DNA from 2 places in the Streptomyces sp. NPDC056222 genome. Region 2 is predicted to be linked to the other one. Evidence: predicted binding sites of a transcription regulator. Region 2 holds the regulator's gene; the other holds the start of a gene.
What was found. The regulator HspR, encoded in region 2, represses chaperone genes until heat shock. The targets are predictions, from matches to a motif close to TTGAGNNNNNNNNNCTCAA.

Region 1 (7,839 bases), on a different contig from region 2:
GCGTTCTACAGCTGCTCGGACGTCACCTTCGGCGGCGGTACGACGGCGGCCTCGGCCCCGAGCGAGGCGAAGATCGCCGCGGGCGCCGACCGCTCCACGGTGAGCCACGCCGGCCACGGTGGCGACGAACAGGCCCCCGCCCTCTCCGCCGAATCCGCGGGGACGCCCGCCTCCCCGCTCCCCCTCGCCCTCGCGGGCGCGGGAGCCCTGGCGGCCTTCGGAGCGGGCAGCCTGCTGCTGGCGCGCCGCCGGAACGGCTGACGTACGGGCAGACCCGAGGCACGACTCGGGCAGGCCCGAAGCACGACTCGGGCAGGCCGGAGGCACGAGGAAGCGGGTGCCCCGTGCAGGGCACCCCGCTTCCTCGCGAGGGACTTACGCCGCCGCGCTCACCGCGACCTCCGCCGGGGCCAGGGCGATCTCCAGGACCTGGCGGACGTCCGTGACCGGGTGGACCTCCAGCTTCTCCAGGATCTCCGCCGGGACGTCGTCCAGGTCGGCCTCGTTGCGCTTCGGGATCACGACCGTCGTAATGCCCGCCCGGTGGGCCGCCAGGAGCTTCTGCTTCAGGCCGCCGATCGGGAGGACCCGGCCGGTCAGGGAGACCTCGCCGGTCATCGCCACGTCCGTGCGGACCAGGCGGCCGGAGAGCAGCGAGGCCAGTGCGGTCGTCATGGTGATGCCCGCGCTCGGACCGTCCTTCGGGACCGCGCCCGCCGGGAAGTGGATGTGCGCGCCGCGGTCCTTCAGACCGGTCACGGGCAGCTCCAGCTCCGCGCCGTGCGAGCGGAGGAAGGAGAGCGCGATCTGCGCGGACTCCTTCATCACGTCGCCCAGCTGGCCGGTGAGGGTGAGACCGGCCGCACCGGTCTCCGGGTCGGCGAGCGAAGCCTCGACGAAGAGCACGTCGCCGCCGGCGCCGGTGACGGCGAGTCCGGTCGCCACGCCCGGCACCGCGGTCCGCCGCTCGGCCGGGTCCTGGGCGGACTCCGGCACGTGGTGCGGCCGGCCGATCAGCCCGCGCAGATCGTCCACACCGACCGTGAACGGCAGCTCCCGGTCGCCCAGTTCGTGCTGCGCCGCGACCTTCCGCAGCAGCCGCGCGACGGACCGCTCCAGGTTCCGTACGCCCGCCTCCCGGGTGTACTCCCCCGCCAGCTTCCGCAGCGACGCGTCCTCCAGGACCACCTCGCCCGGCTCCAGGCCCGCCCGCTCCAGCTGCCTGGGCAGCAGGTGGTCACGGGCGATGACGACCTTCTCGTCCTCCGTGTACCCGTCGAGCCTGACCAGCTCCATCCGGTCGAGCAGCGCCTCCGGGATGGCCTCCAGGACGTTCGCCGTCGCCAGGAAGACGACGTCGGAGAGGTCCAGTTCGACCTCCAGGTAGTGGTCCCGGAACGTGTGGTTCTGCGCCGGGTCCAGGACCTCCAGGAGCGCGGCCGCCGGGTCGCCCCGGTAGTCGGAGCCGACCTTGTCGATCTCGTCGAGCAGGACCACCGGGTTCATCGACCCGGCCTCCTTGATGGCCCGGACGATCCGGCCGGGCAGCGCACCGACGTACGTACGCCGGTGGCCGCGGATCTCCGCCTCGTCCCGTACGCCGCCGAGCGCGACCCGCACGAACTTCCGTCCCATCGCGTGCGCGACGGACTCGCCGAGCGAGGTCTTGCCGACGCCGGGCGGGCCGACGAGGGCCAGGACGGCGCCGCCGCGGCGCCCGCCGACGACCCCGAGCCCGCGCTCGGCGCGCCGCTTGCGCACCGCCAGGTACTCGGTGATCCGCTCCTTCACGTCCTCCAGACCCGCGTGCTCGGCGTCGAGGACGGCCTTCGCGCCCTGGATGTCGTACTGGTCCTCGGTCCGTTCGTTCCACGGCAGTTCGAGGACGGTGTCGAGCCAGGTGCGGATCCAGGAGCCCTCCGGGGACTGGTCGCTGGACCGCTCCAGCTTCTCGACCTCCTTGAGGGCCGCCTCGCGCACGCTCGATGGCAGGTCGGCGGCCTCGACGCGGGCCCGGTAGTCGTCGGACTCGTCGCCCTCCGTCTCGCCGTTGAGGTCGCGCAGTTCCTTGCGTACGGCCTCCAGCTGGCGCCGCAGCAGGAACTCGCGCTGCTGCTTGTCGACGCCCTCCTGGACGTCCTTCGCGATGCTCTCGGCCACGTCCTGCTCGGCCAGGTGCTCGCGCAGCTGCGCCGTGGCGAGCTTGAGGCGGGCGACGGGGTCGGCGGTCTCGAGGAGTTCGACCTTCTGCTCGACGGTGAGGAAGGGGGAGTAGCCGGAGTTGTCGGCGAGCGCGGAGACGCCGTCGATCTGCTGGACCCGGTCCACGACCTGCCATGCGCCGCGCTTCTTCAGCCAGCTGGTGGCCAGTGCCTTGTACTCCTTGACCAGTTCGGTCACGGCACCGGGCAGCGGCTCGGGCACGGCCTCGTCGACGACGCTGCCCTCGACCCACAGGGCGGCGCCGGGGCCGGTCGTACCGGCGCCGATCCGCACGCGGCCGCGGCCGCGGATGAGCGCGCCGGGGTCGCCGTCGGAGAGCCGGCCGACCTGCTCGACGGTGCCGAGGACGCCGGTCCCGGCGTACGTCCCGTCGATGCGGGGCACGAGGAGCACCCTGGGCTTGCCCGAATCGGAGCGGGCGGCGGCCTGCGCCGCCTCGACCGCCGCGCGTACGTCGTTGTCGGACAGGTCCAGCGGCACCACCATTCCGGGCAGCACGACCTCGTCGTCGAGCGGCAGCACAGGCAGAGTGAGCGGTGAGGACGTCGAAGCCATGATCTCCCCTTCGGCAGTCAAGTTGAGCTATGTGGACTCAATGCACGTGAGCCACCGAATGTTCCCCCGGCCGCGTTCGCTGTGAGCGATCGCTCTCCCGCCCAGGTGGAGAATGCCGTGTAATGCCTCCATGGATATGGCGTCTATTACATCTGCGTGGGTGGCGGGCTGGACCGTCTCGCGCGGCACCCCGTCCGCCGTCGTCGAGCCCTGGGGCTACCGGATCGACGTGGGCCTGCCGACGCACGTCTTCCGGCATGTACTGCCGGCGCCGGACGCGGTGTCCGTGGGCAAGCTCTGCGCGGAGATCACCGAGCCGAACGCGTGGCTGAAGGTGATGGCGGGGCCGGAGGAGGTCGCGGAGTGGATCACCCCGGGGTGGACCGTCCCGGACGATCCCGGCTTCATGATGACCAAGGCACTGGACGCCGGCGTGCGGCCTCCGGCGCCGGAGGGGTACGCGCGGACGACGGAGACCCGGGACGGAGTCGTACGGGTTCGGATCGTGGCACCGGACGGCACGCTCGCCGCCCGCGGCCAGCTGGCTCCGACGGGCGCGACGGCGGTCGCCGACCAGATCGAGACCCACCCGGCCCACCGCCGCCGCGGCCTGGGCGCCAACGTCATGCGCACCCTCGAGGCGGCGGGCGCGCAGGCGGGAGCGGAGACGGGCGTCCTGTCGGCGACCAGGGACGGACTGGCGCTCTACGACTCCCTGGGCTGGCGCCACGAGGGCCCGCTGACGGGGATCGTCCGGGGCGTATGACGGTGCCGGGCCGCGTGGCCCGAAGCCGGGGCCGACCGGCGCGAGGACGCGCACCGCGCGGCCCCGGCCCACCCGGTGCGCCGCGCGGCGTGAAGGAAAGGTGCGCGAACTGCAACCTCCACGCCCACCCCACACGTTCAGTCGTCGTGACGACCAGCTACCCCGGGTGCGGGCAGTGCATCGAGGACAGGAGCCCCGGCGGGCCACCCGCCGGAGGTGACGCGGACCGTGCCGGGTAGGACGCGTGCGACCTCGCGGTATGCGGCGGACCGCACGGCCCCCGGCTCGACGCCCTGCACGCGGCCCTGGTCAATCGGCTCGGCTGAGGGGATGCTCGGACCCATGATTCTCAGGGACATGACACTCGGGGACAGGGTGCGCAGGAGACGGTACGCGGGACGGATCCGGGCCGCGTCGATCGTGCTGCTCCCGGTGATGGCGTTGGCCGGGTGCGGCGGCCAGGACACCCCGAAACCCCCGGTCGCGACGCAGGACGGGACTCGGGGCGGCACGACGAATCCGATGCCGACCGGCGGCGGGGACACCGCCCCGCCCGTCCCGACGAGTTCGGGCGGGACCGTGAAGAAGGACAAGGAGCACGGTCCGCGCGAGGTCCTCGTGACGGTGAACGTCAGTGGGGGTCTCGCGGGCGTCGACAACCAGCTGACCGTCCACTACGACGGCAGCTACACGACCCGCTCCGGCAGCGAACCCCCGCGCAACGGCCGCATGACACCCGCCGAAGTCGCGGAGCTGCGGGCGGCGTTGGAGGCCCCGGCCTACGCGAAGGTGCCCGCGCGACCGTCCGGAAAGCCGGTGCACGACGGCTTCACCTACGTGGTCACGTACGACTACCGGGTCGTCGTCAGCGCCGACGGCGACCGTTCGCCCGCGATGCAGCGGGTCTTCTCCTCCCTCCCCGACGGCGGCCCCCCGACCGGCCCCTGAGCCTCCCCGGCCTCGCTCTCGGCCGCGGCGTGAACCGCCGACCGCTCTCCGAGCGATAGAGAGGCGTGAGACTGTTGCGCCCCGAACGGGGAGAAGAGCGGGACGACTCCGCGCTGTTGCGTGCCGTCGCCCGTGGGGACGCCGAGGCGCTGGCCGTGCTGTACGACCGGCACGCGGGATGGCTGCACGCCCGGCTGTCCCGGCGTTGCACGGACGAGGAGACCGTACGGGAGGTCCTCCAGGACACCTTCGTCACGGTCTGGCGCTCCGCCGGCTCCCACCGCGGCCGGGGTGAGGCCGGCGGCTGGCTGTGGGTCGTCGCCGCCCGCCGCCTGGTCGACGCCCAGCGCGCCCGGGCCCGTGCGGAGCGCGCCGCGCCCGAACCGGTCGCCCCCGCCCCCTCCGCCGAGGACCGGGTCCTCGCGGGTCTGGAGTACGGGGACGTCGGCGCCGCGCTCGACCGGATCTCGCCCGAGCTGCGCGAGGTCCTGCGGGCCACCGTCGTCGACGGCCTGACCACGCGCGAGACGGCCCGGCTGCTGGGGATACCGGAGGGCACGGTGAAGACGCGCGCCCTGCGGGCCCGTCGCGAACTGCGGGCCGCCCTCGGCCCGCACGCCCTGGGAGGCACCGCATGACCGCGCCGTGGCACGTGACCGATTCGCTGGCCGCTCAGTACGCGTCGGGTTCGGCGGCCGAACCCGACGCGTGGTCCCTGGAGAAGCATGTCGAGGCGTGCGAAGGCTGCGCGGTCCGCGTCTCCGCGGCGGTCCGCGCGGGGAGCTCCGGTGCGGTCCTCGCGGACGTACGGGCGTCGCTCCTGGAGACGGTACGCACGGAGACGGCCGCCGGCCGAGGCCGCGCGCCCCGGCGCCCGGCCGTGAGCCCGAGCCTCGGAATCGGCGGGCAGGGCCTCTCCCCGGTCTCCCGTTGGGCGCGCGTGCTCTGGGCCGTCGGGCCCGCGCTGCGCGGAGCTTGGCTGGTGGCGGTGCTCGTCGTGGTCGCCGCCGCCGTCGGGCTCGCGTACGGCGCCGGGTTCCGGGAAGCGCGGCCGGCGCTGCTCGCCGTCGCCCCGATGCTGCCGCTCGCCGGAGTGGCCGTCTCGTACGGACGTCACGCCGACCCGATGTACGAGATCGGTGTGGCGACGCCCTCCGGCGGGCTGCGCCTGCTGCTCACCCGGGCGGCGGCGGTGCTGGGGGTGTGCGTGCCGGTACTGACCGCGGCCGGGGCCGTGCTGCCGCCGGTCACCGGCGTGCCGGGCGCCGCGGCCTGGCTGCTGCCGGCGCTCGCGCTGACTCTGGCGGCCCTCGCCCTCGGTTCGTTCGTGGGGTGCCGGGCGGCCTCGGCCACGCTGGCCGGCGGCTGGCTGCTCGCGGTGACCGGTCCGGTGCTCGGCCGTCCCGGAGCCACCGCCGAGCTGGCCCGCTACCTCTCGGGCCCTGCCGCACAGGGCGGTTGGGCCGCGGCCGCAGTCGTCTGCGCGGGCCTGCTGGCCCTGCGACGCCGTTCCTTCGACCACCTGGAGACCCGGTGACCACACCCAGCACAGGGACCGACTGGACCACGCGGTCCACGCCGGCCTCCACGCTCACGACGGTCGCGGCGACCGGGCTGACCGTCCGGCACCGCCGCACCGTCGCGCTCGACCGCCTCGACCTGACCCTCGGCCCCGGCATCCACGGCCTGCTCGGCCCGAACGGCGCGGGCAAGACCTCCCTCATCCGGATCCTCGCGACCGTGGCCGCTCCGTCGGACGGCCGGGTGGAGCTGCTGGGCCGGGACGCGGGGGCGCACCGCGAACGGTCGGAGATCCGCCGCCGCCTCGGCTATCTGCCGCAGGAGTTCGGGTACTACCCGGGCTTCACGGTCCGCGAGTTCGTGGCGTACGTGGCCTGGCTCAAGGAGATGCCGGCGGAGCTCGTCCCGGCCGCCGTGGAGCGCGCCGTGGAGCGGGTGGGTCTGGCCGACCGCATCGACGCCCGGCTCAAGACGCTGTCGGGGGGCATGGTCCGGCGGGCCGGGATCGCCCAGGCCATCGTGAACGAACCGGAGCTGCTGCTCCTCGACGAGCCGACGGCGGGGCTCGACCCCGAGCAGCGGGTCGAGTTCAGGACGCTTCTGCGGGAGATCGGCGCGTCGTCCACGGTGATCGTCTCCACCCATCTGGTGGAGGACGTGGCAGCGGCCTGTTCGGAGGTCACGCTGATCGAGTCCGGCCGGGTCGCCTTCCGGGGAACGACCGCCGAACTCACCGCCCTGGGCGAGGAATCGGGGATCGCGGGAGCAGGGGAGTCGGCCAACGCGATCGAGCGCGGATACACGTCGGCCCTACGCGCCCACCGCACCCCACCGGGCGCGTCGCACGCGGCGGGCGCGAGGGCCGCGTCGGGCACGCCGGCCGCCTCCACCTCCTCGGGTACCTCGACGCCGGGCACGCCGAGCACCTCTACCTCGCCGGGCACGTCGGGCAAGCCGGCCGCCTCCACCTCCCCGGGCACGTCGGGCAAGCCGGGCACCTCGGCGTCGGGCACGCCGAGCGCCTCTGCCTCCTCCGGCGCGTCGGCGTCGGGTGCGGACACGGGCTCCGCGGTGCCCCTCCCGGCCCCGTCCACGGTGGACGACCCGGGCGGGCGGACGCCCCGGCCGGACCCCGCCACCGCCACCGCTCCCGTCTCCCCCGAGGACCTCCGTTGACCGCGACCGCCGCACCTCCCCGCGAGGCCGCGGGCCCGCCCCGTACGTCCGTCGTCGGTACCGAGCTGCGGCGGGGGGCCGGCCCCTGGGCCGGCGCCGCCGTCGCGGTCACGGTCCTCGTGACGATGTACGCCAAGGCGCCCGGCTGGCAGTCGCGTTGGACCGACACGACAGACATGCTGCACATCGTCGCGGGCCTGCTCGTCGGCCCCCTCGTGCTCGCCCTCGGCTGCCGGCAGGGCGGGCGGGACCGGCGCAGCGGGACGCTGGAGCTGCTGGGCTCCGTGCCACGGAGCCCACTGCGCCGCATCCTCCTCTCCGTCGCACCGACGGTGCTCTGGCCGGCCGCCGGATACCTGTTCGCCGCCGCCGTGTGCCTGCTGGCCACCTGGCCGTACGTCGGCGGCGGGCGGCCGTTCCTCGAACTCGTCGCCGCCGACGCGGTCACACTGTCCGTCCTCGGTACGCTCGGTCATCTCGTCGGGCGGCTGGTGTCGTGGCGCCTGACGGCGCCGCTGCTCGCGGTGGTCGGCTACGTCGTGTTCGGAACGGCCACCCGTACGGAGTTCACCGGCTTCTGGCTCAACCCGGCCGTCGAGCACTTCTACACCTGGGACAGACCGGTGTGGTGGTTCGCGCCGCTCTGGGTC
Region 2 (7,839 bases):
CGTCACGATGCCGAGGACGGTCATCAGGCCGAGGAACTCGGTGAAGATCTCGTACGGCAGCCAGTCGCCGATGATCGGGATCAGCCAGTCGGCCTGGAAGAGCTGGCCGAAGGCGTTGACGATCGTGAGGAGCAGCGAGAAGAAGCCCACCGCCACGAACCAGTGCGCCACGCCGACGATGCCCCAGCGGTTCATACGCGTATGGCCGAGGAACTCCTTGACCAGCGTGATGGTGCGCTGTGTGGGATCGCCGGTGCGCGTGCCCGCGGGCACGGGCTGGCCGAGCTTCACGAAGCGGTAGATCTGCGCGGTGGCGCGGCCGAACAGCGCGACGGCCACCACCGTGATGGCGATCGACACGATGATCGCGGCGAGTTGCATGAGGGGCTCCTCGGGCGGGCCTGCGAGGCGGAGTGCCGACACTGTCGAGTGTGGCACTACTAAGCGGTAACTTATTCAGTCCGTGCTGAGATTACCGCCTCCCAGTGCCGCGCTGTAGCGGCGCCTGCGGTGATCTGTGTCGCTCAGGCAAGCCTTGCCGCGCGACGTCTCCGGACTGCTGGAAGCGTACGCGCCAGGATCACGAGATCCATCCCCAGCCAGTGATGGTCCACATAGTGGAGATCGAGCAGCTCGCGTTCCTCCCACGGCAGCTCCGAACGTCCGCTGATCTGCCAGAGCCCGGTCATCCCCGGCCGGACCGACAGCCGGCGCCGCGCCTCGCCCACGCACTCCCGGTGCCCGGGGGTGAGGGGGCACGGGCCGACCAGGGACATCTCTCCCCGTACGACATGGAGCAGAAGGGGTAGTGCGGCCAGCGCGCTCTTCGTACGGAACGTGACCATCGTGAAGACGCTTCCGCCCCGGCCCGCGACGGTCCGGCGGCGCGTGACCCCGCCGGCGCCGGCCGTCGCGAGTGCGAGCGAGAGGGCGACGGCCGCGATCACCGGCGCCAGGACGGCCAGCAGGACGATTCCGCCGAGGAGGTCGAGTGCGCGCTTGGCCGTCATTCCCCACACCCTTTCGAGTGACATTCATGGGATATTCGTGGGATATGCCCGCTATGCCCGGCAGGGGCACCCCGGACTCTCTCATGCGGAGAGGTGTCCGGGCAGGGAATGACGCGCCAGCGGCGTCTCTTTGAGCGGCTCCCAGGGTGAAGAGTTGAGTCGCCTCCACTCAGGTCTGTTGACGGGGCGAGCGACGTCATGCATCCTTGAGTCAGTTCCACTCAAGTCAGTCAGCTGGAGGAATTGAAATGGCACGTGCGGTCGGCATCGACCTGGGCACGACTAACTCCGTCGTCAGCGTTCTCGAAGGCGGCGAGCCCACCGTCATCACCAACGCCGAAGGCGCCAGGACCACGCCGTCCGTCGTCGCCTTCGCGAAGAACGGCGAGGTGCTCGTCGGCGAGGTCGCCAAGCGTCAGGCGGTCACCAACGTCGACAGGACCATCCGGTCGGTCAAGCGCCACATGGGCACCGACTGGAAGATCGAGATCGACGGCAAGAACTTCAACCCGCAGCAGATGAGCGCCTTCATCCTGCAGAAGCTGAAGCGCGACGCCGAGGCGTACCTGGGCGAGAAGGTCGTCGACGCGGTCATCACCGTCCCGGCGTACTTCAACGACTCCGAGCGTCAGGCCACCAAGGAGGCCGGTGAGATCGCGGGCCTCAACGTCCTGCGCATCGTCAACGAGCCGACCGCGGCCGCCCTGGCCTACGGCCTGGACAAGGACGACCAGACGATCCTCGTCTTCGACCTCGGTGGCGGCACCTTCGACGTGTCGCTCCTGGAGATCGGCGACGGCGTCGTCGAGGTGAAGGCCACCAACGGTGACAACCACCTCGGTGGTGACGACTGGGACCAGCGCGTCGTCGACTACCTGGTGAAGCAGTTCGCCAACGGTCACGGCGTCGACCTGGCCAAGGACAAGATGGCTCTCCAGCGTCTCCGCGAGGCCGCGGAGAAGGCGAAGATCGAGCTGTCGTCCTCCACCGAGACGTCGATCAACCTGCCGTACATCACCGCCTCCGCCGAGGGTCCGCTGCACCTGGAGGAGAAGCTCACGCGCGCTCAGTTCCAGCAGCTGACCGCGGACCTTCTGGACCGCTGCAAGACGCCGTTCCACAACGTCATCAAGGACGCGGGCATCAACCTGTCCGAGATCGACCACGTCGTTCTCGTCGGTGGCTCCACCCGTATGCCGGCCGTCGCCGAGCTCGTCAAGGAGCTGACCGGTGGCCAGGAGGCCAACAAGGGTGTGAACCCGGACGAGGTCGTCGCCATCGGCGCCGCCCTGCAGGCCGGTGTGCTCAAGGGTGAGGTCAAGGACGTCCTGCTCCTCGACGTGACCCCGCTGTCGCTTGGTATCGAGACCAAGGGCGGCATCATGACCAAGCTCATCGAGCGCAACACCACGATCCCGACCAAGCGGTCCGAGATCTTCACGACGGCCGAGGACAACCAGCCGTCGGTGCAGATCCAGGTCTACCAGGGCGAGCGCGAGATCGCGGCGTACAACAAGAAGCTCGGCATGTTCGAGCTGACCGGTCTGCCGCCGGCCCCGCGTGGCGTCCCGCAGATCGAGGTCGCGTTCGACATCGACGCCAACGGCATCATGCACGTGACCGCGAAGGACCTGGGCACGGGCAAGGAGCAGAAGATGACCGTCACCGGTGGCTCCTCGCTGCCGAAGGACGAGGTCAACCGGATGCGCGAAGAGGCCGAGAAGTACGCGGACGAGGACCACGCCCGTCGCGAGGCCGCCGAGTCCCGCAACCAGGGCGAGCAGCTCGTCTACCAGACGGAGAAGTTCCTCAAGGACAACGAGGACAAGGTCCCCGGTGAGGTCAAGACCGAGGTCGAGGCCGCCGTCGCCGAGCTGAAGGAGAAGCTCAAGGGCGAGGACACCGCGGAGATCCGTACCGCCACCGAGAAGGTCGCGGCCGTCTCCCAGAAGCTCGGCCAGGCCATGTACGCCGACGCGCAGGCCGCCCAGGCCGCCGGCGGCGACGCCCCGCAGGGCGAGGCCAAGGCCGACGACGACGTGGTCGACGCCGAGATCGTCGACGACGAGAAGCCGAAGGGCGGCGCTGTCTGATGACGGAGGAGACCCCGGGCTTCGACGAGCAGCCCGACGTCCCCTCCGGCGCCACCCCTGACGACGCCGCCGACGCCGCCGAGGCCCCCTCCACGGAGGAGGGCCCGGCGGCCCCGGCCGGGGACGCAAGCAGCAAGAGCTCGGCCGAGACCGCAGGTCTCACCGCCCAGCTGGACCAGGTCCGCAGCGCGCTCTCCGAGCGCACCGGGGACCTCCAGCGGCTCCAGGCCGAGTACCAGAACTACCGCCGTCGGGTGGAGCGGGACCGGGTCACCGTCAAGGAGATCGCGGTCGCGGGCCTTCTGACGGAGCTTCTGCCCGTGCTCGACGACATCGGTCGGGCCCGGGACCACGGCGAGCTCGTGGGCGGCTTCAAGTCGGTGGCCGAGTCGCTGGAGACGGTGGCCGCCAAGATGGGGCTGCAGCAGTTCGGCAAGGAGGGCGAGCCCTTCGACCCGACGATCCACGAGGCCCTGATGCACTCGTACGCGCCGGATGTCACCGAGACGACCTGCGTGGCGATCCTGCAGCCGGGGTACCGGATCGGCGAGCGGACCATCCGGCCCGCGCGCGTGGCGGTGGCCGAGCCCCAGCCCGGGGCGACGCCGGCCGCTAAGGAAGAGAAGTCGGCAGACGAGGAGAGCGGTGGCCCCGAGGAGGGCTAGCGCGAAGATCGTCCGAGAGGAGGGACGTCGATGAGCACGAAGGACTTCGTCGAGAAGGACTACTACAAGGTTCTCGGCGTCCCCAAGGACGCCACCGACGCCGAGATCAAGAAGGCGTACCGGAAGCTCGCCCGCGAGAACCACCCGGACGCCAACAAGGGCGACACCAAGGCGGAGGAGCGCTTCAAGGAGATCTCCGAGGCGAACGACGTCCTCGGCGACCCCAAGAAGCGCAAGGAGTACGACGACGCCCGCGCGCTCTTCGGCAACGGAGGCTTCCGTGCCGGAGGCCCGGGCGGCGGCAACTTCAACTTCGACCTGGGCGACCTCTTCGGCGGCGCCCAGGGCCCCGGTGGCCCGGGCGGGGCGGGCGGCTTCGGCGGCGGCCTCGGCGACGTCTTCGGCGGACTGTTCAACCGGGGCGCGGGCGGCGGCGCGGGTACGCGTACGCAGCCGCGCCGCGGTCAGGACATCGAGTCCGAGGTGACGCTCAGCTTCACCGAGGCAGTGGACGGCGCCACGGTGCCGCTGCGGATGTCCTCCCAGGCGCCCTGCAAGGCCTGTTCGGGCACCGGCGACAAGAACGGCACGCCCCGCGTGTGCCCGACCTGCGTCGGCACCGGCCAGGTCTCGCGCGGCGGCAGCGGATCCTTCTCGCTCACCGACCCGTGCGTGGACTGCAAGGGCCGCGGTCTGATCGCCGAGACCCCCTGCGAGGTCTGCAAGGGCAGCGGGCGGGCCAAGTCCTCCCGCACCATGCAGGTCCGTATCCCCGCCGGAGTCTCCGACGGCCAGCGGATCCGGCTGCGGGGCAAGGGCGCGCCGGGCGAGCGCGGCGGCCAGAGCGGTGACTTGTACGTCGTCGTCCATGTCGACGCCCATCCGGTCTTCGGCCGCAAGGACGACAACCTGACCGTCACCGTGCCCGTCACCTTCGACGAGGCGGCGCTCGGCGGCGAGATCAAGGTGCCGACCCTGGGAGGCCCGGCGGTCACGCTGAAGCTGCCCGCCGGCACCCCCAACGGCCGGACCATGCGCGCCCGTGGCAAGGGCGCGGTCCGCAAGGACGGTACGCGCGGCGATCTGCTGGTGACGGTGGAGGTCGCGGTACCGAAGGAGCTCGACGACAAGGCCCGCGAGGCCCTCGAGACCTACCGTCAGGCGACGGCGGGCGAGGACCCCAGGGCAGAGTTGTTCCAGGCCGCGAAGGGAGCTTGACCCGATGGACAGCAGACCGGGACGCAGCCGCAATCCGTACGAACTGACCGACGAGACGCCGGTGTACGTCATCTCGGTGGCGGCCCAGCTCTCGGGCCTGCACCCGCAGACGCTCCGGCAGTACGACCGCCTCGGCCTGGTCTCACCCGACCGCACGGCGGGCCGGGGCCGGCGCTACTCGGCCCGTGACATCGAACTGCTCCGTACGGTGCAGGCGTTGTCGCAGGACGAGGGCATCAACCTGGCGGGCATCAAGCGCATCATCGAGCTGGAGAACCAGGTCGCGGCGCTCCAGCAGCGTGTCGCCGAGCTGTCGGCGGCCGTCGAGGGCGCCGCGTCGGCGATGCGTCAGCGCGAGGCGCAGGTGCACGCCTCGTACCGGCGGGACCTGGTGCCGTACACCGACGTGCAGCAGGCGAGCGCGCTGGTGGTGTGGCGCCCCAAGCGGCCCGGCGAGTAGTTCTCGGAACGGCGCGAAGGCCCCCTCCCGCGGGAGGGGGCCTTCGTGTGTGCGGTGCTAGGGGATGAGTTCGCCGACGATGTCCCCGAGGGTCTCCCACCACGGCGCGGCGCCGGTGCCGAAGGCGGCGGCGAGGGCGGTGCCGACGGCCCGGTCCAGGGGCTCGGGCTCCGTGCCGGGGGCCCAGTCGTCGTCGACACGGCCGTCGCCGGAGGACTCCAGGGTGCCGAGCGGGCGCCCGTCCCGGATCAGCCTGCTGTCGACGTAACCGCACGGCACGAGCCGGTAGCGCACGCCGCCGACACGGACGTCGACCCGGTACGAGCGCCGCAGCAGCCGCCCTCGCGAGGGCCGGATGCGGGCGGGCTCCCCGTCGACGGTGAGGGTGAGCAGGTCGCGCTTGCGGGTCCCGATGGGGATGTGCGGGTCCGGGGTGGTTCCCGGGGCCCGTACGAGCTCCACGGTCGGCATCCCGTGCCCGGACACCCGCAGGGTGCCGGCCTGGCCGTCCAGGTCGATCTGTGCGTACATGTGTGGTCAGTGGTCCTGGTTCAGAATTCCGGACTGGGCGATGAGATAGCCGAGTTGGGCTCGGCTGCCGCTGCCGAGGGCGGCGGCCAGCTTGGCGATGTGGGCGCGGCAGGTCCGGACGTTCATGCCGAGCCGGCGGGCGATGGCCTCGTCGACGTGGCCCTCGACGAGCAGCTTGGCGATGGAGCGCTGGATGCCGCTGATGCCGTCGTGGGTCTGCGCGTAGGGCACCTGCTCGCCGAACGGGGTGGCCCGGGCCCAGGACTGTTCGAAGACGGTCGCAAGATACTCGACCAGGCCCGGATGGCGCAGCTCCAGGGCGACTTGGCGGTCCTGGCGGGCGGGTATCAGGGCCACCGAGCGGTCGATGATGATGAGCCGCTCGATGGACTCCTCCAGCGTCCGGACCTGGAGCCGGTCCATGCCGGCCTGTTCCAGGTAGACCTGCATGCCGTGGCTGTGGCGCGCCGTGTGCTGGTAGAGGGTGCGGACGCGGACCCCGCGTTCGAGGAGCGGCTGGATGCGGTGGAGCGCGGTGTTGAGGGTGTGTTCGCTGCGTCCGCCGCCGGGCTGGATGGTCAGTAGTTCCTGCGAGCACTCGGCGGTGGCGCGGCCGAGGACGGCGTCGATGCGGTTGATGCCTTCGAGGACGGTGATCGCGTGGGTCGTCGAGGGGTCCTGGGCGCTGATGGCCATGAACGGCTCGAAAACGCTGGAGAGTCCCGTGGCCAGGCTGCGGCGCTCCTGGATTTCCCGCTCCAGGGGGTGGACGAGCCGGGCCAGTGCCGCCGAGGGTGGGACCGGCCGCAGCCACGCGGGGTCGTCGGCGTCCGGGTGGAGAAGTGCCAGGTCCATGAGGCAGGGCGCGGCTTCTGCCTCGCTCCTGGTTATTCGCCCGGTACGCAACGCACTGGCGTACAAGTCCGATCCGGCTGCACAGAGATCGACATGACCGTGGGGATGTGTCGGTTCTGATTCGTTCTGCGGCATTTGAACACCCCCCAGGATCCTGTATTTCAGGAACATGATGCATTGCCCTGGTGGTGGAAGCGCAAAGACTGAGCCATCGTCTTGTACGCGGGGGAGAGGAAACCATCAAGTGAGGTCGAAGCCGCTCATGTCCAGAAAACTGCTTCGCTCGGTACTTGCTTCCGTCTTCATAGGGGCGGCGGCAGTAGGAGCGCTGGCCACCAGCGACCCGGTATGGGACAGCGCTCCTGTCAGTGTTGTCGCCGCTCCCGGTGATCCGGTGTGGGATCTCGTCCCGGCCGGCGATCCTGTGTGGGACGTATCTCCGGCGGGTGTGACCGACCCGGTGTGGGACGTGTCCCCGGCAGCCCAGGCCGATCCGGTGTGGGACTCCTCCCCGGCGGGCGCGGACGCATGACCGTGCCGCCGGACGACCGGGTCTTCCGGCGAGAGATGGCTTCGGCCTATCGATCCGGGTGGCATTTCATCGATCTCGTCACGGCAATCCCCCACCGTGGCGATTCGTTGATGGTCACCCTCTTCGGAGAACCGATCGTCGTCGCTCGTGAGCAGGACGAGGACGTTCGCGCCTACCGGTGTCTGCGCCGGCCCCGCGGAGCCCCGCAGCCCGTTCGCTGTGCCATCCGGTACGGCATGATTTTCGTCAATCTCGACCAGCGGGACCACCAGCTGCTCGAGCCCGAGACCATCACCGCCACCCCCCGCAGTGCCTGAGCGGTTCCCCCGTCGTTGTAGATCGCTCAGGTGCTTCCCCCACACAGCGGCGCCATCGCGGACCTGAAACGCGATGGCGCCGTTGTGCTGTCCGCGTACGGAAGCTCGTGCGGGAGCGCGTACGGAGGCCCGTACGGAGGTCCGTGCGGAGGCTCTCG

Region 1: a site for HspR is predicted at 2,801-2,819, ahead of lon (endopeptidase La). Genes of this name have one in related genera too.

What each region holds. Positions count from the first base shown of each region.
Region 1 covers NZ_JBHJTL010000076.1:30,940-38,778, reverse strand. The annotation lists gene ACFC0D_RS28600 (lytic polysaccharide monooxygenase) at 1-261, shown strand, start outside; gene lon (endopeptidase La) at 376-2,778, opposite strand; gene ACFC0D_RS28590 (GNAT family N-acetyltransferase) at 2,909-3,544, shown strand; gene ACFC0D_RS28585 (hypothetical protein) at 3,902-4,492, shown strand; gene ACFC0D_RS28580 (RNA polymerase sigma factor) at 4,558-5,130, shown strand; gene ACFC0D_RS28575 (zf-HC2 domain-containing protein) at 5,127-6,029, shown strand; partial or broken gene ACFC0D_RS28570 (ABC transporter ATP-binding protein) at 6,107-6,862, shown strand; gene ACFC0D_RS28565 (hypothetical protein) at 7,186-7,839, shown strand, end outside.
Region 2 covers NZ_JBHJTL010000025.1:70,740-78,578, reverse strand. The annotation lists gene ACFC0D_RS14990 ((Fe-S)-binding protein) at 1-381, opposite strand, end outside; gene ACFC0D_RS14985 (sugar transferase) at 525-1,010, opposite strand; gene dnaK (molecular chaperone DnaK) at 1,259-3,103, shown strand; gene grpE (nucleotide exchange factor GrpE) at 3,103-3,768, shown strand; gene dnaJ (molecular chaperone DnaJ) at 3,799-4,986, shown strand; gene ACFC0D_RS14965 (heat shock protein transcriptional repressor HspR) at 4,991-5,446, shown strand; gene ACFC0D_RS14960 (hypothetical protein) at 5,504-5,977, opposite strand; gene ACFC0D_RS14955 (helix-turn-helix transcriptional regulator) at 5,984-6,967, opposite strand; gene ACFC0D_RS14950 ((2Fe-2S)-binding protein) at 7,361-7,681, shown strand.